DNA from 2 places in the Actinoplanes sp. NPDC019969 genome. Region 2 is predicted to be linked to the other one. Evidence: riboswitches for the same ligand, from Rfam matches in the RefSeq annotation. Region 2 holds a riboswitch; the other holds the start of a gene.
What was found. Region 2 has a riboswitch for glycine ahead of ACZ3II_RS28385 (L-serine ammonia-lyase). Riboswitches for the same ligand answer to the same signal wherever they lie in the genome.

Region 1: linked by a shared signal. The riboswitch ahead of gcvP (aminomethyl-transferring glycine dehydrogenase) and the one ahead of ACZ3II_RS28385 (L-serine ammonia-lyase) in region 2 are both predicted to bind glycine.

Annotation. Positions count from the first base shown of each region.
Region 1 is NZ_JBVHFK010000013.1:215,242-225,089, reverse strand. Features, by position in the region: gene def (peptide deformylase) at 1-170, opposite strand, end outside; gene ACZ3II_RS34015 (sigma-70 family RNA polymerase sigma factor) at 209-694, opposite strand; gene ACZ3II_RS34010 (chorismate-binding protein) at 913-2,253, opposite strand; gene ACZ3II_RS34005 (DUF5999 family protein) at 2,373-2,573, shown strand; gene gcvP (aminomethyl-transferring glycine dehydrogenase) at 2,668-5,472, opposite strand; glycine riboswitch at 5,552-5,644, opposite strand; gene mgrA (L-glyceraldehyde 3-phosphate reductase) at 5,706-6,701, shown strand; gene ACZ3II_RS33990 (nucleotidyltransferase domain-containing protein) at 6,719-7,393, shown strand; gene ACZ3II_RS33985 (nucleotidyltransferase domain-containing protein) at 7,390-8,154, shown strand; gene ACZ3II_RS33980 (hypothetical protein) at 8,340-8,486, shown strand; gene ACZ3II_RS33975 (hypothetical protein) at 8,443-9,096, opposite strand; gene ACZ3II_RS33970 (HEAT repeat domain-containing protein) at 9,147-9,848, shown strand, end outside.
Region 2 is NZ_JBVHFK010000010.1:138,195-148,042, forward strand. Features, by position in the region: gene ACZ3II_RS28345 (MarR family winged helix-turn-helix transcriptional regulator) at 1-109, opposite strand, end outside; gene ACZ3II_RS28350 (polyprenyl synthetase family protein) at 175-1,260, shown strand; gene ACZ3II_RS28355 (DUF4190 domain-containing protein) at 1,266-1,910, opposite strand; gene ACZ3II_RS28360 (MarR family winged helix-turn-helix transcriptional regulator) at 1,832-2,269, opposite strand; gene ACZ3II_RS28365 (EVE domain-containing protein) at 2,325-2,774, opposite strand; gene ACZ3II_RS28370 (hypothetical protein) at 2,771-2,974, opposite strand; gene ACZ3II_RS28375 (hypothetical protein) at 3,144-3,815, shown strand; gene ACZ3II_RS28380 (DUF2306 domain-containing protein) at 3,706-4,380, opposite strand; glycine riboswitch at 4,491-4,587, shown strand; glycine riboswitch at 4,592-4,673, shown strand; gene ACZ3II_RS28385 (L-serine ammonia-lyase) at 4,665-5,984, shown strand; gene ACZ3II_RS28390 (cryptochrome/photolyase family protein) at 5,995-6,624, opposite strand; partial or broken gene ACZ3II_RS28395 (cryptochrome/photolyase family protein) at 6,710-7,213, opposite strand; gene ACZ3II_RS28400 (hypothetical protein) at 7,368-8,672, shown strand; gene ACZ3II_RS28405 (hybrid sensor histidine kinase/response regulator) at 8,669-9,848, shown strand, end outside.

The DNA.
Region 1 (9,848 bases), on a different contig from region 2:
CGCAGGCTCACGCCGATCTGCGGGCCGGCGACCCCGGCGCGGCCCGGTTCGCGGACGGTGTCCTCCAGGTCGCGGACGACCGAGCGGAGCTGGGCGTCGAAGTCGGTGACCTCGTCGGCGGGTGTGCGCAGGACCGGGTCACCGTAGAGCCGAATCGGCCGAACTGTCATGCCTGAGAGGCTACCCGGCCGTTACATGGCGATGGGGTTCAGGCGAACAGCGCGGGGCGTTCGCTGATCAGCATGTGGCGGAGTTTGATCAGGGAGCGGCGGGTCTGGCTCTTGACCACGGTGACCGGCACGTCCAGATCGTGGGCGACCTGTTCCACGCTGAGGTCGGCGAAGTACCGCATCATCACGATCGCCCGGTCCCGTCCGGGGAGCCGGGCGAGCGCGTCGAGGAGGGTGAGGCGCAGTTCGGGGCTCATCGTGTACGCCGGTTCGCGCATCCTGCCGGGCACGGCCTCGCTGCTGCTGCGGCGCCGGCGGTGGTCCAGGTAGACGCGGAGCAGGACCTTCTGGGCGTACGCCAGAAGGTTGTCACTGGTGGCCGCGCGCTCCCAGCTCAGGAACAGTTTGGCCAGCGTGGTCTGGGTCAGGTCCTGGGCCAGGTGCCAGTCGCGGCAGAGCTGGAAGGCGCTGTTCTGCAATCGCCCGGAGAACGCACCGGCGAAACGTGCGAAATCGACGTGCATCGGACCGGCAGACCGATCGTTCCGTACGTTTACTACCGGTATTTCAAGTATGTCGAGCATGTCCGTGATGTCGCCTCTCCCCCGTCACCACGGCACCGACCGCGTGCCACTGTGGACCGTCTTCTGGTGCCGCGCGCGTCAAAGTACGCGCTCAGCCCCCTTCCGTGGGGGCGGTTTCCGACAGTGGCACGCATTCGGTAGAGACGGCTCGGAGCACGCTATGAACCGCCTGTGCGACCGCGCAGCGCCGCCCGGACCGGCGCGGACTTCGCGGCGGCCTCGTCGACCTCGGCGATCGGATCGCTGTCGATGGTGATGCCGCCGCCGGCCCACACGTGCACCCTGGCGCCGTCCGCGGCGACGGTGCGGATGCTCAGTCCGAGATCCAGGTGATCGCGGCCGAGCCAGCCGAGCGCGCCCATGCTGACGCCGCGGCCCACCGGCTCCAGGGCGGCGATCCGCTCCAGGGCGGCGAGTTTCGGGGCGCCGGTCACGCTGCCGCCGGGGCAGACGGCCCGGAGCAGCGCCGCGATGCCGACCTCGCCGTCCAGCGGCGCGGAGACGACCGATTCGGCTTGCCAGAGGCCGGACCATTCGCGTACGGCGAAAAGCTCGTCCACCCGGACCGGGCCCGTCCCCGCCAGGCGCGCCAGGTCGTTGCGCTCCAGGTCGACGATCATGACGTGTTCGGCGCGTTCCTTCGCCGAGGCGAGGAGTTCCCGGCGTCCCGCCGCGGTGGCCGGGCGGGTGCCCTTGATCGGCCGGGTGATCACCCGGCCGCCCCGGACCTCGACGAGCGTCTCCGGGGAGGCGGTGGCCATCGCCCAGCCGTCGCCGGCGAGCACCCCGCCGTACCGGGCCCCGGCCAGCCCCGCGACCCGGCGCAGCGCGGCCGAGGGATCGCCGTGGTACGGCGCGGACGCGTGCCCGACGACATTGACCTGATAGACGTCGCCGCGGCCGATCGCGGCACGCACCCGCTGAACCGCTTCAGCGTGCTCCTCCCGGCTCCAGCTCTCCCGCCACGCCCCGAGACGCCACGGCGGGACAGGCGACGGCTCAGGCGGCGAGAGGCCGGCACGGGACGGCCCGATGTGCGACGGCTCGGGACGCGGCAGCCCGCGAGACGACGGCCCGACAGGCGAAGGGCCGGTGTGCGACGGCTTGAGGTCCCAGGCCGGGGCGGACGGCGTGACCGGTGCGCCGTGTGCGTAGACCACGGCGTACACGTCGGGAATGCCCGGCACCGGCGTGGGCGCGCCCGGCGTCCCACCGGCCATTACAGAACCGGCATCCGCCGACACGTAGAGTGCTGCCCCGCAAATTTCGCCATCGCCGATCGGCCCGTTCTTGTCACCCGTTCGGCCAAGGTTTCGCACCGGGAGTCCGTTGTCGGCGAGGAACCCGGCGAGAAGCTCGGCAGGGTCACCGGAATCACCCTGATGCCATCGAAACACACGCAACACGTGGTGGCGGCCCTGACAGTCCGTCGGCGCACCCGGCGGACGCCCGATCGGAGGTAGCGGAGAGTGGTCGAAACCCGTCCCGCCGTGGACCATGGAAGTCGATGAACCGTGCGCCGGCGCCGTCACCGGGTTGCACCGTTGTCGTTCGATGTGAGGTAACGTTCGTCACCGCAGTTGTGAACCTTCACACAGTCCCCACCGGAGCCAAAACGATGTGCCAGCACCTGATCCCCTGCCCTCCAGCCGATGCCACCGACCGTGAGGCCGCGCTCACCATCGCGACCTTCCGGGAGCAAGGATGGAGCCTGCTCTGCAACGGCGTCATCATCTTCGAGGACACCGGTGAGCTGCTGCCGGACGGCACGATGATCGAGCCGCACCGCGGACCTGCAGTGCACGCCCTGGCCGCCTGAGCAATCCCCCAACACGCGACGCAGCGTAATCAATCGACGACTACGACAGCGGCGCAGGCCGCGATCGACGACGACCGCGACCTGCGCGACCGATTCAGTCCTCGAAGGCCTCGGGCGACGGACAGGAACACACCAGGTTCCGGTCCCCGTAAGCCCCGTCGATGCGCCGAACCGGCGGCCAGTACTTCGCCGTCCGGTCCACGCCCTCCGGGAAACCGGCAACGGAGCGTGAGTACGGATGCGTCCACTCGTCGACCGTCACCGACGACGCGGTGTGCGGCGCGTTCGCGAGGGGGTTGTCCCCCGCCGGCCACTCCCCCGCCGCGACCTTGTCGATCTCGCCCTTGATGGCGATCATCGCGGCGATGAACCGGTCCAGTTCGGCCAGGTCCTCGCTCTCGGTCGGCTCCACCATGAGGGTGCCGGCGACCGGGAACGACATGGTCGGCGCGTGGAATCCGTAGTCGATCAGCCGCTTGGCCACGTCGTCGACGCTCACGCCGGTGGCCTTGGTGATCGGCCGCAGGTCGAGGATGCACTCGTGGGCGACGAGACCGTGCTCGCCCGCGTACAGCACCGGGTAGTACTCCCGCAGCCGGGCCGCGACGTAGTTGGCGGCCAGCACCGCCGTGGCGGTCGCCGCGGTGAGGCCGTCGGGGCCCATCATCCGGATGTACGCCCAGGAGATCGGCAGGATGCCCGCCGACCCGTGGGCCGCCGCCGAGACGGCGTGGTGGTCGCCCTGCAGCACCGGGTCGCCCGGCAGGAACTCGGCGAGGTGCGCGCCGACCGCGACCGGGCCGACACCCGGGCCGCCGCCACCGTGCGGGATGCAGAACGTCTTGTGCAGGTTGAGGTGCGACACGTCGGCGCCGAACCTGCCGGGCCGGGCGTAGCCGACGAGCGCGTTCAGGTTGGCGCCGTCCACGTACACCTGGCCGCCGGCCTCGTGGACCTTGGCGCACAGGTCGGCGATGCCGGTCTCGTAGACGCCGTGGGTGGACGGGTAGGTCACCATGATCGCGGACAGCGCGTCGCGGTGCTTCTCGATCTTCGCGTCCAGGTCGGCCAGGTCGACGTTGCCGTCGGCGTCGCAGGCCACCACCACGACCCGCATGCCGGCCATCACGGCGCTGGCGGCGTTGGTGCCGTGCGCGCTGGACGGGATCAGGCAGACGTCACGGTGGGCCTCGCCGCGGGAGCTGTGGTAGCCGCGGATGGCGAGCAGACCGGCCAGCTCGCCCTGGGAGCCGGCGTTGGGCTGCACGGACACCGCGTCGTAGCCGGTGATCTCGGCGAGCCAGGTCTCCAGCTGGGCGACGAGGTGTTCGTACCCCTCGGTCTGGGACGCGGGGGCGAACGGGTGGATGTTCGCGAACTCGGGCCAGGTGACGGCTTCCATCTCGGTGGTGGCGTTCAGCTTCATCGTGCAGGAGCCGAGCGGGATCATGCCGCGGTCGAGGGCGTAGTCCCGGTCCGAGAGCTTGCGCAGGTAGCGCAGCATGCTGGTCTCGGAGTGGTGGGTGTTGAACACCGGGTGGGTGAGGTACTCGGTGGCGCGGCCCGGCAGCCGGTGCACCGGGAAGACGCCCTCCGAGTCGGCGCCGAACGCCGCGACCACGGCGGCCACGTGCTCGCCCGTGGTGGTCTCGTCACACGACACCGACACCCGGTCGGCGTCCACCAGCCGCAGGTCGATGCCGCGTTCGGCGGCAGCGGCGACGATCTCGGCGGCCCGGCCCGGCACGACGGCGGTCACCGTGTCGAAGAAGTCCCCGGCGGGCACGTCGATACCGGACTCGCGCAGCGCCCCGGCGATCCAGCAGGCGTACTCGTGGGTCTCCTCGGCGATCCGGCGCAGCCCGGCGGGGCCGTGGTAGACCGCGTACATGCTGGCCATCACGGCCAGGAGCACCTGGGCGGTGCAGATGTTGGAGGTCGCCTTCTCGCGGCGGATGTGCTGCTCACGGGTCTGCAGGGCGAGCCGGTAGGCCCGGTTGCCGTCGGCGTCCTTGGACACCCCGACGAGGCGGCCGGGCAGCGACCGCTCCAGGCCGGCGCGCACCGCGAGGTATCCGGCGTGCGGGCCGCCGAAGCCCAGGGGCACACCGAACCGCTGCGTGGTGCCGGCGGCGATGTCGGCCCCGATCTCCCCGGGAGTACGCAGCAGGGTCAGCGCGAGCAGGTCGGCGGCGACGGTGACCAGGGCGCCCTTGGCGTGCGCGGCCTCGACCAGCGCCGCGTGGTCACGGACGGCGCCGGACGCTCCGGGGTACTGCAGGTGCAGGCCGAAGTAGTCCTCCGGCAGCTCCTCGGTGTCGAGGTCGACCAGGACGATCGTGATGCCGAGCGGTTCGGCGCGGGTCCGCAGCACCGACAGGGTCTGCGGGAAGGTGTCGGCGTCCACGGCGTACACGCTGCTCTTGTTCTTGGAGGAACGGCGCGCGAGCGTCATGGCCTCCGCGACCGCCGTCGCCTCGTCGAGCATCGAGGCGTTGGCCGTGGTCATGCCGGTCAGGTCGGTGACCATGGTCTGGAAGTTGAGCAGGGCCTCCAGGCGGCCCTGGCTGATCTCCGGCTGGTACGGGGTGTACGCGGTGTACCAGGCGGGGTTCTCGAGGACGTTCCGCTTGATCACGGCGGGCGTGACGGTGTTGTAGTACCCCAGGCCGATCATCGGGGTGGCGAGCACGTTGCGGCCGGCGATCGCGCGCAGCTCGGCGATCGTCTCCTCCTCGGAGGCGCCGGCCGGCAGGTTCAGCTCGCCCCGGAACCGGATCGAGGGCGGGATGGCCGCGTCCATCAGCTCGTCGACCGAGCCGTACCCGATGGCCTTCAGCATCTGGGTCTGCTCGTCGGCGTCCGGGCCGATGTGACGGGAAACGAACGGGGACGTCATGGGCGACTCCAAGCGTGAGAAGGTCGGAGAAACAGACCTCCCCCTCTGTCATACCCAGACATCGGGTACTTCAGAGTCGCCTGCCCACGCGGTTCGCTTTGCCTGAAAGTTTCCGGGGAGGATTTGCCTCTTCGGCGCCCTGTGGCTCCAGGGTCTCTCCCGCATGGGTGTTGCCGGCAAGAGTCAACCTACCAGCGAACGGGGGCGGGACCGGGAGTCCTAGGGTGTGCGATGTGACGTACACCCCTGCCGCCGACCGCTACGCCGAAATGATCTACCGGCGTGCTGGTCGCAGCGGTCTCAAGCTCCCCGCCATCAGCCTGGGCCTCTGGCACAACTTCGGCGACGGCCGTCCCGCCGACCGCCAGCGTGACATCGTCCGCCGTGCCTTCGACCTGGGCGTGACCCACTTCGACCTGGCGAACAACTACGGGCCGCCGCCGGGCAGCGCCGAGACGAACTTCGGCCGGATCCTGGAGGCCGACCTCAAACACCACCGCGACGAGCTGATCATCTCGTCGAAGGCGGGCTACACCATGTGGGACGGCCCGTACGGCGACTGGGGCTCCCGCAAGTACCTGGTCTCGTCGCTGGATCAATCGCTGAAGCGGATGGGTCTGGACTACGTCGACGTCTTCTACCACCACCGGCCCGACCCGGAGACGCCGCTCGAGGAGACGATGACCGCGCTGGACGCGATCGTCCGGTCCGGCAAGGCGCTCTACGTCGGCATCAGCAACTACAGGAGCGAGCAGGCCGCGCGGGCCGCCGACATCCTGCGCGAGCTGGGTACGCCGCTGCTGATCCACCAGCCGTCGTACTCGATGCTGAACCGGTGGATCGAGCACGACCGGCTGCTCGACACCCTGGAGGCGGCCGGGGCGGGCTGCATCGCGTTCAGCCCGCTGCAGCAGGGTCTGCTCACCGACCGTTACCTCAAGGGCATCCCGGACGACTCGCGGATCCGGACCAGCGTGTTCCTCAACGAGAGCGCGCTGGACAACAAGACCCTGGCACGGCTGCACGCGCTCAACGACGTCGCGAAGCGGCGCGGGCAGACGCTGGCCCAGTTCGCGCTGGCCTGGGCGCTGCGCGACGAGCGGATGACCAGCCTGATCATCGGCGCGTCGAGCGTCGAGCAGCTGGAGAACAACGTGGCCGCGCTGGGCAACCTGAGCATCGACCAGAGCGAGCTGGACGAGATCGACGCGACGGTGCTTGACCTGTAGCCGTACCCTGCGGCGTCATGATCGACTTTGTCGAACGGCACACCGCTCTCGCGGTCGTGGTCGGCTCCCGGGCGTACGGTCTGCACCGCCCGGACTCCGACCACGACCGCCGGGGTGTGTTCGTCGCGCCGACCCGGGCGTTCTGGACGCTCGGCAAGCCGCCCACCCACCTGGACGGGCCGGCCGAGGAGCAGTTCTCCTGGGAGTTCGAGCGGTTCTGCACGCTCGCGCTGCAGGGCAACCCGACGGTCCTCGAGGTGCTGTGGTCCCCGCTCGTCGAGTCGATCACTCCCGACGGCGCCGACCTGCGGGGCGTCCGGCACGCGTTCCTGTCGCAGCGGGTCGCCGACACCTACGGCAGCTATGCCCGCGACCAGCTCACCAAGGTCGCGAACCGGCGGGAACGGACCGGCGAGGTCAACGTCAAGCAGGCCATGCACATGATCCGGTTGCTGATGGCCGGCGCCCACGTGCTGCGCACCGGCGAGGTGCTGGTCGACGTCTCCGCACACCGGGAAGACCTTCTCTCGGTACGCCGTGGCGAGCGCCGGTGGCCGGAGGTCGCCGCGTGGGCCGGCCGGCTCCAGGAGGAACTCGCCGAGGCTGCCGCGCACACCACCCTGCCCCAGCGGCCGGACGTCGATGCCGTGGACCGGGTTCTGGTAGCCGTACGAGAAAGGAATCTGCGGTGACCCTCGACATCCCGCACTGGGCCGCCGAGGCCGCCACCGCCCTGCCGTATCCCCTGCTCTTCGCCACCGTGAGCGGCGCTCACCTGTACGGTTTCGCCTCCCGCGACTCCGATCTGGACCTGCGCGCGTCGCACGTGCTGCCGCCGGGCGAGGTGGTGGGCCTGCGCACCGGGCCGGACACACTGCAGGATTCCGGCGTCCGGGACGGCGTCGAACTCGACGTGGTCAGCCATGATCTGCTGAAGTTCGCGAAGCTCCTCAACAGCCGCAACGGTTACGTTCTGGAGCAGCTGCTGTCACCGCTCGTGGTCGTCACCTCGGACGTGCACGCCGCGCTCAAGGACCTCGCGCCTGGGCTGATCACCAGCAACCACGCCCACCACTACCTCGGGTTCGCGGCCACCCAGGAACGCCTCTACCACAAGACCGGGCAGCTCAAGCCCGCCCTCTACACGCTGCGGGTGCTGCTCACCGGCATCCACCTGATGCGCACCGGCGAACTCGAGTGCGACCTCGGCGTGCTCGGCGCGACGATCCCCTACGTGCCCGAGCTGATCGCCACGAAGCGTGAAGCCGAACACGGGCCGTTACCGGCATACGCGGCGGCGCGGCTCGCGGCGGACGTCCCGGCGCTGCGCGCCGACCTCGAGGAAGCCAGAGATCGAACCCACCTTGCGGGGTACGCCGATGCGAGCGCTGTGGCGGCGCTCCACGACATCGTCGTCCGCACCCGGCTCGGAGCATCAGCAGATGACCGGTGACGAGATCGCGGCCGTGGGCCGTTACGCGCAGCGGACGCACGCCGTGGCCGGCGGCGACCATCATGTCGCCTCGCGGCTCGGCGCCTGGCTGCCGCGCTCGCCACCAAGGTCAGCTGGGCCATGCCGTTCGACATCACGAATGCCGGATCGCTGGGCGCCGGCAGCGCCTGGACGTCCGGCTGTCGGTGGTCCTGCGGTCCCCGAAGTACGGCCACCAGGCGTACGTGGCCACCACGGCACAGGCCGGCGACGTCATCGTGCACGAGGTGCCGGTCTTCTCGGCCTGGGTCAGCGAGCCGGAGGACGTCCCGGGGGCCGATCGTCAGTGGTGACCGGCTGCAGGTCGCCGGCCGGTCCGTAGAACAGGTGGTCACGCAGCTCATGCCGGCTCAGGGCGGCCGGGTCCCCGCCGGAGACGACACGGAACGGCTGGTCCGCGATCCGGGCGTGCAGTGCGGAGAACGGCCAGGCCGCCCCGAAGAGCCGCCGCAGCCGGGCCATCGTCGCCACGTCACCGGGCGGGACACGGTCGATCCAGATGTCGGCCTCCCGGGGCAACTGCCACGAACAGCGCGCCGGGCTGCGCGGACATCCGGGCAGGTGATGGTCGACGTCGCGGCGCTGCGTCAGCCACCAGTCGTCATCGATCGTCACCTCGCCGTCCGGCACCACCGACAGGGCCGTGCCCCGCAGTGTCACGGGCAGCCGGACGCCGTGGTCCTCGACGTAGTGGATCAGGGTCTCCGGCCAGACGTAACGTTCTCCATCGGTCAGGAGGGCGTTCGTGGCGCGCCGCCCGCACAGCAGGCAGGTGGAGAGGCTCGGCGACGCCACGAAACAGGTGCCGGACCGTAGATAGCCAGCCGTCTCGAGGTCGGGTTCGCCACTCACGAACGCGCAGACGTCCACCGCTCCGAAGTGCCCGATGGCGCGCAGTTCCACGGCCGAAAACCTATCGGCACACGGGAACGGCGTCACTACCATCGGGCGGCATGACTGCGGTACGGGATGCGATCCGGCGTGGCGACCTCGGCCGGCTCTCCGCCCATCTCGGTGTGGACGAATGCACCCCGGACGTCTTCCGGCTGCTGGTCCGGCACGACGACCCGCTGGTACGGCATCTCGGCCTCGACCGTCTGCGGGCCCGGCTCTCCCGCGATCGGACCGGTGGGTCCGCATACGCCGGGCTGCTCCCGCGGAACCTCGACGGGCCACCGGAGACGGCGCTGCTGCTCGCCGATCTGTACCAGCGGCTCGGGCGGGACATCGCCCAGTCGCCCTCGCACTCCGCCTTCCCCTCCCAGCGCTCCTCGCCCTCTTGGCGAGGCGCCGGGCTGCCGGCTTCGGTACGGGTCGCCTGGTTGCGGGCCGAGATCCACCACCATCCGTCAGCGCTCCGCGACGAACCGGCGGGCGAACAGCTCTACCAGGCGGTCGCCGACCTCACCGTCACCGACGCGGCCCAGCCCGACGACCTGATCCGCGAACTGGCCGCCTCCGGCGATCCGGTCCTGCACAGCGCGGCGCTGCGGGTGGCCCGGGAGGCGCTGTACGCGGGCCTGCTGTCCCCGGCCCGCGCCCGCGAACACATCGGCGGACTGCTCTCGTCCCGGCCCTTCCCGCTACAGACATCACCCGAGGGCGAGCACCGCTCCCCCACACCACTCCCACATCTGCAGAACGAACGGTCTTCC
Region 2 (9,848 bases):
CGAGCGCTATCGCGTCGGTGACGCCGACGCCGAGGCGCCGGGCCAGGCCGTGGGTGGCCTCCCCGTTGGCGCGCAGCAGGTCCCGGACGGCGAGGGCGAGTTCGGTCACGGAAAGATCATAAACCCCACGGGTAGCAAGACAATCTAACTACTCTTCTGCCAAGATTCATCGCCATGGAGAGGAATCCGAACCCCCTCAAGCTCGAAGACCTCCGTACCCGGGTCCACGAGACGATCACGGACTTCCTCAGCGCACAGGAACAGGTGCTCGCCGAGGTGAGCGACGACTGCCTGCCGCTGGTGCGGTACGTGGCCGGCCTGATGGACGGCGGCAAACGCCTGCGCGCCGCGTTCTGCTACTGGGCGTGGCGGGCCGCCGGCGGCCCCGACGAGCCCGGCATCGTCGCCGCGGCAGCCGCGCTGGAGTTCTTCCAGGCCGCCGCCCTGATCCACGACGACATCATGGACGGCTCCGACACCCGCCGCGGCGCGCCCGCCATGCACCGCCGGTTCGCCGCCCTGCACCGCGGCAACGACTGGAGCGGCGACCCCGACCGCTTCGGCACGTCCACCGCCATCCTCGCCGGCGACCTGTGCCTGACCTGGAGCGACGAGCTCTACACCGGCAGCGGCCTGCACCCGGCCGCCATCGTCCGCGGGCGGGCAGTCTTCGACCGGATGCGCACCCAGCTGATGGGCGGGCAATACCTGGACCTGCTGGAACAGGCCATCGCCGGCCGCCGCCCGGACGGCGCGCTGGACCGGGCCCGCCGGGTCGTGCGGTACAAGAGCGCCAGGTACAGCGTCGAACAGCCGCTGCTGCTCGGCGCGCGGCTCGCCGGCGCCGGCGACGACCTCCTGGCCGGGCTCTCCGCCTTCGGGCTGCCGCTCGGCGAGGCGTTCCAGCTGCGCGACGACGTCCTCGGCGTGTTCGGCGACACCGCGCGGACCGGCAAACCCGCCGGGGACGACCTGCGTGAGGGCAAACGTACGGTCCTCATCGCCCTGGCCCTCGACGCCGCCGGGCCCGCCGGCCGGGAGACCCTGCGATCCCTGCTCGGCGACCCGGGCCTCGGCGCCGACGGTGTCGAGGCCCTCCGCGCGATCATCACCGGGACCGGGGCGCTCGCCGCCGTCGAGACGATGATCAGCGAGCTGCTGGAACGGTCCCTGACCGCCCTCGCCGGCCTCCCGATCGACGAGACGAACCGGTCGGTGCTGGCCGCGCTCGCGGAGGCCGCCACCGGCCGGTCCTCCTGACTCTCTTACTTCACGATCGAGGTGGTACGGGTTCCGTTCGGGTCCACGAGGACGCAGGTGACGCCCTGGTCCTGACTCCAGGTGCTGCTCAGCGGGTGCAGGTAGTAGATCTCCAGCTCGTCGTTCTGCACGGTGTCGTACGGCTCGTACGCCTCCCCGCACCTGTCGCCGCTCTGGTCCTCCACCGCGCTCTCACCCGGGTACGGCCCGGACGGCAACGTGAACACGTGGTACACCTCGGCCGTGTGCGGTTGCGTGCACGGCACCACCGGCAGGTCGTACACCATCGACGACTCGTCGAACTCGCGGATGCAGTCACCCGGCTTGAGCGCGATCGCCTCGACGTCGGTGATGCCGGCTGCTTTGTCCCGTGCTTCGTCAGTGATCACGGCGACCGCCAGCGCGATCGTGGCGAGAAGGGTCAGGGTGGAGACGACGATTCCGGCGATGGCCAGGCCGCGGCCCTTCTGAGGGTTCCGCTTGAGCTGCACCAGGGCGGCGATGCCGAACCCCATGCCGAGGATCGTGCCCAGACCGAGCCCACCACAGATGCTGGAGACGAGCGAGGCGATCAGGCGCGCAGAGCCCGCAAGGCGCCGGTGAAGGCGGGCAGGCCGCTGCCGAGGGCGGCGAAGAACGCCGTGTCGCACGCCTCCACCGCCACCACGGCCCGGTTCGCCAGGTCACGCCCGGCCGCGGTGACGGCGACCGCCCGGGCCCGCCGGTCGGTCGGATGCGGCGGGCGGTGCACCAGGTCGCGGCTCTCCAGGGCGCGCAGCACCTGCGAGGTCATCATCGGGTCGGTGACGGCCATGTCGGCGAGCGCCTTCTGCGTGACCGTCCCGGACTCCTGCAGATAGGTGAGTGTTGCCAGCAGCACGAACTGCACATGGGTGAGATCGAACGGTTTCAGCGCGGCCCGCTGCGCGGCCTGCCACCGGTTGCTCACCTGCCACAGCAGCAAGCCCGGGCTGTCATCGGCACTGTCATGCCGGGTCGCCAGGCTCACGTCCCCACCTCGCTCCGGTTGATCCCGCCCATGCTGTCACCCCGCGATCCCGCACTCACGCCGCCTCCCGCGATCCCTCCGGCCGGGAACCCGCCGCTTCGGAACGGGTCATGGCCGCGTGGATCGTGGCGAAGTCGCCCTCGGTGAGCGGCACGAGCCCTCGGCGCAGCTGCACACCCCAGCCCGGCTGAGCGGTCAGCTCCAGCCGCAGCGACCGGATCGGTGTCTCGGCGACGTCCGGCAGATAGCCGACCCGGCGCCGCCACGGCCGGAAGTCGCCCTCGTCGGCCTGCCAGATCTCGTCGTCGCGGACCGTGCCGAGGGCCGTGAACGCCTGCAACGGCACACCGCCCCGCAGACTGGTCCGCGGCGAGTAGTAGACCAGCCAGTCCCCGGCGGCGAGCCGGGCCAGCCCGTCCCGTTTGCCGTGCCCGAGCTGGGCGATACCCAGCCGGGTGCCGCGCTGGACGTGATCGCGGCACACCACCCCGAGCCAGTGCCTCATGCCCGCACCTCGACCGCGCGGGCGGCCTTCTCGAGCCGGGCCAGGTCGCCGCTGAGGCCGCGCCCGATGTCCTTGCCGAGCACCGCGTTCCAGAAGAAGGCCAGCGGCCCGGCGAGGGTGACGGTCACGTCGGCCCAGCGCTCGAAGAAGGCCTCGGGCCGGACATCGGAGGTGATCCGAGCGGCAGCGATCGTCTTCATGGCGAATAGTATGCGCACTTAGTAAATTGGCCGCAAGTCCGTCACGGCCGCGGCGGAGAGCCGTGACGGCACCGAGTCCATTCATCGCCTTGATAGCGTCCTGACGATCGTTCCGGTGAGGCCACCGCTGAGGCCGACGGGGCGAAGGTCCGAAGACGAGGGGACAGAAGTGAAGGTACGCGCCGCGGCGGTCGCCGCCGTGATGGTGGGTCTGATGACGGCTGGTTGCACCGGCACCGTGGACCCCTCGCCCTCGCCGGCGCCGAGCGGAACGGCGTTGCCGATGACGTACGAGGAGGCGTACCGGCGGCTGCCGATCGACGGGACCAAGGAGGTGCCGATCACCTGGGACCTGACGCAGGCGCCGGAGACCGACAGAATCCTCGCCGCCCGGCGGGCTCTCGTCTTCAACTACTGGAGGTGGGGTTCGGCCGACTACCGTCCGATCATCCCGGTCGGGCGGATGCTCGTCACCGAGATCGCCTACGAGGTGATCTTCGAGGGCATCGCCGATGTCACCGACGCCGACCGGACGACAGGTCCGCTCTGGGTCAAGCTCATGGGCGTCGACGACTACGGTGGCCCCGAGATGACGGTGACGTTCTGCACCGACCGCGGCCACTGGCGCGGTGCCATGCGCAAGGACGGCGAGGAGCGGGCGCACCTGGAGTCGTACGAGATGAAACGCGTCGAAACCAGCGACGGGCAATCCCGCTGGCTCTTCTCCTCGCTCACCCCCGGCAGCGAGTACCGCGAGTCACGGTACGGCGCGGAGTGCACGAAGTGGGCTCGGCACGAGATCGGCGGCGGCGGATCAGGGTCTCGGCGATCGCCAGGTTGACGATCCAGCCGGCGGTCTGGCCGATCGGGATCAGCGAAGTGGCGGTGTCGGCGATCGAGGCCCCGCTGTCCCCGGCGACCGTCACCCGGAACAGCAGGACCACGGGAACGATCAGACGCGCGGTGATGGCCAGCAACGTCAGCGCGTAGTTGCGGGTCATCCACTCGCGGTGGGTGGTGATGTCACGGCGGCGGGCGGCCGCATCGGCGAGCCAGGCCGTGACCAGCCAGGACACGGCAGCGATTGTGAGGCTGACCCGGGTCAGCGGGCTCGCCGACCAGATCGCGACCGGCACCGCGGTGACGGCCGCCGGCAGCACCCCGCCGAGCAGGTACACCCGGCCGATCAGGCGGTGCCGGGCGCGGCGTGCCCGTACCGCGGGCATGAACTGCAGCGGGCCCAGCACCAGCGCCACGGCCGCGGTCAGCACGTGCGCCACCAGCACGGCGTAGTGCAGCGGGTCCCGTACCTCGACGCGGGTGTCGAAGCGCAGGTAGGGAGCGATGAGAACCAGGCAAGCCACGACGATCAGGGCCCAGAGCACGGTGCGGAGGCGAGCGGACATGGGCTCGACTCTGGATCATCGCGGCGGATCCGGCGTCCGTCCACGGGCGGCCCCGCCGTACGCAGATCTGCGTAGTAAGGTTCGAGCCCACAACCGAACACTTTCGCCGTGACGCCGCCGCGGGAGAGCATCCGCCGGAAACAGCGGGTCGCCGAAGGAGCAACTTCTCCCTCAGAATCTCTCAGGCCCACGTACCGCAGCGGTCCGGCGACTCTGGAAAGACAGCCCACCCGGGCTGCGCCCACGGTGCAAGCCGCTCTCCGCGGCGAACCTCTCAGGCAGACATGACAGAGCGAGGGAGGCCGACCTCCGAGGAGCCTCCCGTGGCTGTGTCCGTTTTTGACCTGTTCTCGATCGGGATCGGGCCGTCCAGCTCGCACACCGTCGGGCCGATGCGTGCCGCCCGCCTGTTCGCCCGGCACCTGGACGCGCCGGTGACCGGGGTGCGGGCCGAGCTGTTCGGGTCCCTCGGCGCGACCGGTCACGGGCACGGCACGCCGCGGGCGGTGCTGCTCGGGCTGATGGGCCACGACCCGGAGACGGTCGACACCGGCCTGGAGCCGTCGGTGCACGATCTCGGGTTCGCGCTGGACCTGGTGCTGCACCGGCGGCGGTCGCTGCCCGAGCACCCCAACGGCATGATCTTCACGGCGCTGGGCGCCGATGGCGCCGAACTGCTGCGGAAGACCTATTTCTCCGTCGGTGGCGGGTTCGTCGTGGGGGACACCCTTGCGGCGGTACGCCCGGACGACACGCCCCTGCCCCACCCGTTCTCCTCGGGCGCCGAGCTGCTGGCGCTGACCCGTGCCACCGGCCTGTCGATCTCCCGTCTGATGCTGGAGAACGAATCCGTGCGGCGCGCGCCGGCCGAGGTGCGTGCCGGGTTGCTGGGCATCTGGCAGGTGATGACCGGCTGCATCGACGCCGGGCTGGACGCGGAGGGCGTACTCCCCGGGGGTCTCAAGGTCCGTCGCCGTGCCGCGCAGACCGCCCGCAAGCTGGCCGCCGACGGTGACCCGCTGGAGTGGCTGACCGTCTACGCGATGTCCGTGAACGAACAGAACGCCGCCGGCGGCCGGGTCGTCACCGCGCCCACGAACGGCGCGGCCGGCATCATCCCGGCGGTGCTGCGCTACTACCTGGACTTCGTGCCCGGCGCCGGACCGGACGGGATCGTGCGGTTCCTGCTGACCGCGGGTGCGATCGGCGGGCTGTTCAAGGAGAACGCGAGCATCTCCGGCGCCGAGGTGGGCTGTCAGGGCGAGGTCGGTTCGGCGTGCGCGATGGCGGCGGCGGGGCTGGCCGAGGTGCTCGGTGGCAGCCCGGAGCAGGTGGAGAACGCCGCCGAGATCGGCATGGAGCACAACCTGGGCCTGACCTGCGATCCGGTCGGCGGGCTGGTGCAGATCCCGTGCATCGAACGCAACGGGATGGCCGCGGTGAAGGCGGTGACGGCGGCCCGGATGGCGTTGCGCGGCGACGGCAGGCACCACGTCTCCCTGGACAAGGTGATCAAGACGATGAAGGAGACCGGCGCCGACATGAAGATCAAGTACAAGGAGACGTCACGCGGCGGCCTGGCCGTCAACGTCATCGAGTGCTGACCGGGACCGATCACGGGGCGCGGGACCCGCGGGCCTTCTCCTGATCGAGCAGCGCGTCCAGGTCGCTCAGCCGGCGCAGGCCCTGCAGCGGCTGCCGCATCCGGTGGTTGCCGGCCAGCCGCTGCTCGTTGCGGGCCAGGAAACTCCAGTACCCGGCGGTGTACGGGCACGCGTCCGCCCCCGCGCGCACCTTCGGGTCGTACCGGCAGCCCCCGCAGTAGTCACTCATCCGGTGGATGTAGGCGCCGCCCGCCGCGTACGGTTTGCTGCTCATCCGCCCGCCGTCGGCGTACTGGCTCATCCCGACCACGTTCGCCGTCATCACCCACTCGTACCCGTCGACGAAGCACCGGTGGAACCAGTCGGACACCGCGCCGGGCCGCCAGCCGCGCTGCATCGCGTAGTTGCCGAGCACCATCAGCCGCGGGATGTGGTGCACCCAGCCGCGGTCCCGGACCCCGGCCAGCACGTCCGACAGGCACCGCGCCTCGACCGCGTCCGCGTCCAGTTCGGCGAACCATCGCGGCAGCTCCCGCCGGGCGTGCAGCTCGTCGACGGCCCGGTAGCCCGGCTCGAAATACCAGTACAGATGCCAGATGAAGTCGCGCCAGCCGAGGATCTGCCGGACGAACCCCTCCACCGACGAACGCGATGCCCTCGTCGTGCTGCCAGCGGTCCAGTTCCGCCCGTACCTCCCGATCGATGTCGTCCTCCACGATCGGCGGCGGCGCCGGCACGTCCAGGCGCCCGGCGCCCCGCGGCGGCGGCTCCCGGTTCTCGGTGTCCAGGTTCCACCGCCCGCCGGCCGGCTCACCGCCGTCCATCAGCACGTCGTGCGCGCGCCGGGCATGCCGGTAGAAATCCTCCAGCCGCAGATGATCCCGCCCGCCGGCCCAGGCGACGAAATCCTGCGGGGCGGTCACGAATCCTCGCGGCGGCAGCATCTCGACCCCCGGCAGGCGCCGGACCAGATCGCGGGCGGCACGGGAGGTCGGATGACACACGGTCACCGGTTGATCGACCGCTGCGGCGTACGTGTCCGCCCGCACCAGCCGCACCTTCTCGTCCCGCGCGCGGTGCCGCAGCGCGGACAGGATCAGATGCGCCTTCTGCCGGTGGAAGACCCGCCGCCGGAACACCGCCTTCGACTCGATCAGCAGCACCGGCTGCCCGGGCTCGTCGAGGAAGTGTGGCCCCAGCTGGTCGGCGAACAGCCACCGCGTCCTCATCCGGTCATTGTGTCGCGGGAAGCGCCGCGCCGGGCGGTAACCGGCCGGAACACCGAACCCGCGAAAGGTGCCACACGCCACGTCCCGCCGCGCTTCACCGGCGTGCCGCCCCGCCGAACAGAGAGATGAAGCGTCCGCGGAGGTGATGGTCCGGATGACTCCGGAACAGGTCGGCGAGTGGGTCCTGCACGAACTTCCCCGCCTGAACACGGCGATCCTGCACGATCACGCGCCACCCGAGCTGTTGACCACCGAATTGCGGGAACACGTCCTGCACCGGCTGCCGGACATCAACCAGCTGACGCCCGCGCAGGCGCAGCGGCTGGTGGTGAACCTGGGGTTCGTCGGCGCCTCGGTCGCCCGGCACTACCAGGAACACACCGAGGGTGGTACGGCACACCCGGAACGCGCGTTCGACGGCCTCACCGACGGTGGTTTCCGCCCCTACTTCGCGATGCTGGCCGCGCACACCGGCACCGGGCACTACGACCGGGACAGCTACGCGTCGCTGGTGCGCTGGAACGTCGGCACCGTCGTGGTCCGGCTGCACGACGAGGTCGTCGCCGAGCTGCCGGGCGCCTTCGACGACGGCGACGTCCGCAGCTACACCGGCACGCCGGGGGAGCGGCGTTTCTTCCTGCTGGTCAAGCAGGGCGAGGCGATCGAGATGGCGGTCAACTGCCTGCTCGAGCCGCTCACCTGCGAACACGCCGACCTGATCGGCGAACACGCCCGCCACCGGGTACGGGAGGCCACCGTCCTGCTCGGCGCGCTGCGCCGGCTGTTCGTCGACTTCGCGACCCTGCCGCCGGAGCAGACGATGGCCCCGGAGATGTTCATGGACGTGTTCCGGCAGTTCGCCGCGCACTGGACCCTCGACGACATCCCGCCCAGCGGCGCCCTCGACCCGGAGGCGCTGAAACGCGACTTCCTGCTCGGCATCGCCGAACCCGGCTACGACCGGCAGGCCCGGCGGCTGTTCCCGGCCCTGCTGGAACGCGAACGCGACGACATCGCCGCCCTGATGGACGCGCCGACCCTGCCGCAGCGGCTGCTCGCCGAGATCGGCTGCGACAGCTCCGACGTGCGGCTCTGCGACGACGGCGACCTGCGCCGGCTGGTCGGGCACCACCCGGCGCTGGTCGACTGGTACCGGCTGCTGGCCATGCACGCCCGGGTGTCCGGGGCGCACCTGATGCTCAGCAAGCGGTTCCTGTTCCAGCCGCAGCGCCGCCGCGACGACGAAGGACTCGGCGACCGGCTGCTGGTGTCCAACCGGGCCGGCACCACCGGGATGACCGAGAGCTTCCTGGAACGGCTGACCCGGGCCCGCCAGCAGCACACCCTGGCCCCGTTGCGCCCGGTGCTGATCGCCGAAAACGCCGAACCGGCAGCCGATCCGGGGGTACGGTCCGGACAGGGAACGACCGCGCCGGTCGTCGTGGAAATGGCCGGATGAGCACGTCAGACGAGGAAGCCGCACCGCGGCCGGACAACCGTCCGCCGCTGCTCGAGGTCGGCCGCGACCAGTTGATGGCGCTGATCGACAACACCTCCGCGGTGATCTACATGCGCGACGCGGACGGTCGGTACATGCTGGTCAACCGGCAGTACGAGCGCCTGTTCAACCTGCGCCGCGAGGACATCGTCGGACTCACCGACCACGACCTGTTCACCCGGGAGATCGCCGACGCGTTCCGGGAGAACGACAGGCAGGCGCTGGCCCGCGGCGTCCCGCTGCAACTGGAGGAGGACGCGCCCGGCGACGACGGCGTCCATACCTACCTGACGGTCAAGTTCCCGCTGGTCAACGAGGCGGGAGTGGCGTACGCGGTGGCCGGCATCTCCACCGACATCACCGAACGCAGCCGGGCCCAGGCCGCCCTGCGCGACAGCGAGGAACGGTTCCGCCTGCTCGCCGAACACGCCCAGGACATCATCTTCCGGTACCGGGTGGCCCCCGACCCGGCGATGGAATACCTCAGCCGCGCCGTCGAGCAGATCACCGGCTACCCGGCCGAGGACTTCTACGCCGCCCCGCGCCTGGTGCTCGACCTGATCGACCCCGGCGACCGGACGATCTTCGAGGAGTCGTGGCGGGCGCCCCGCTCCGGCACCATCACGTTCCGGCTGCGCCGCCGCGACGGCGAACTCGTCTGGATCGAGCAGCGGGCCAGCGCCGTCCGCGAAGACGGCCGGATCGTCGCCGTCGAAGGCATCCTGCGCGACGTCACCGAACGGATGGCCGCCGAACGCGAACGCGCCGAACTCGAACAGCAACTCCGCCAGGCCGAACGGCTCGACTCGCTGGGACAGCTCGCCGGCGGCATCGCCCACGACTTCAACAACATCCTCGCCGTGATCTCCGGGTACGCCGACATGCTCGCCGACGAACTCGACGACGGCCACCCCAGCCGCCCCGACGCCGCCGGCATCAAACAGGCCGCCGCCCGGGGCGCCGCGCTCACCCGCCAGCTCCTGATGTTCAGCCGCTCCGAACCGTCCCAGCCGGAACTGCTCGACCTCAACACGGTCACCTCCGACATGCTGCGGATGCTCGGCCGCACCCTCGGTGAGGACATCGAGCTCGGCACCGTACTGTCACCCGGTCTTCCGCCCGTCGTCATCGACCGCA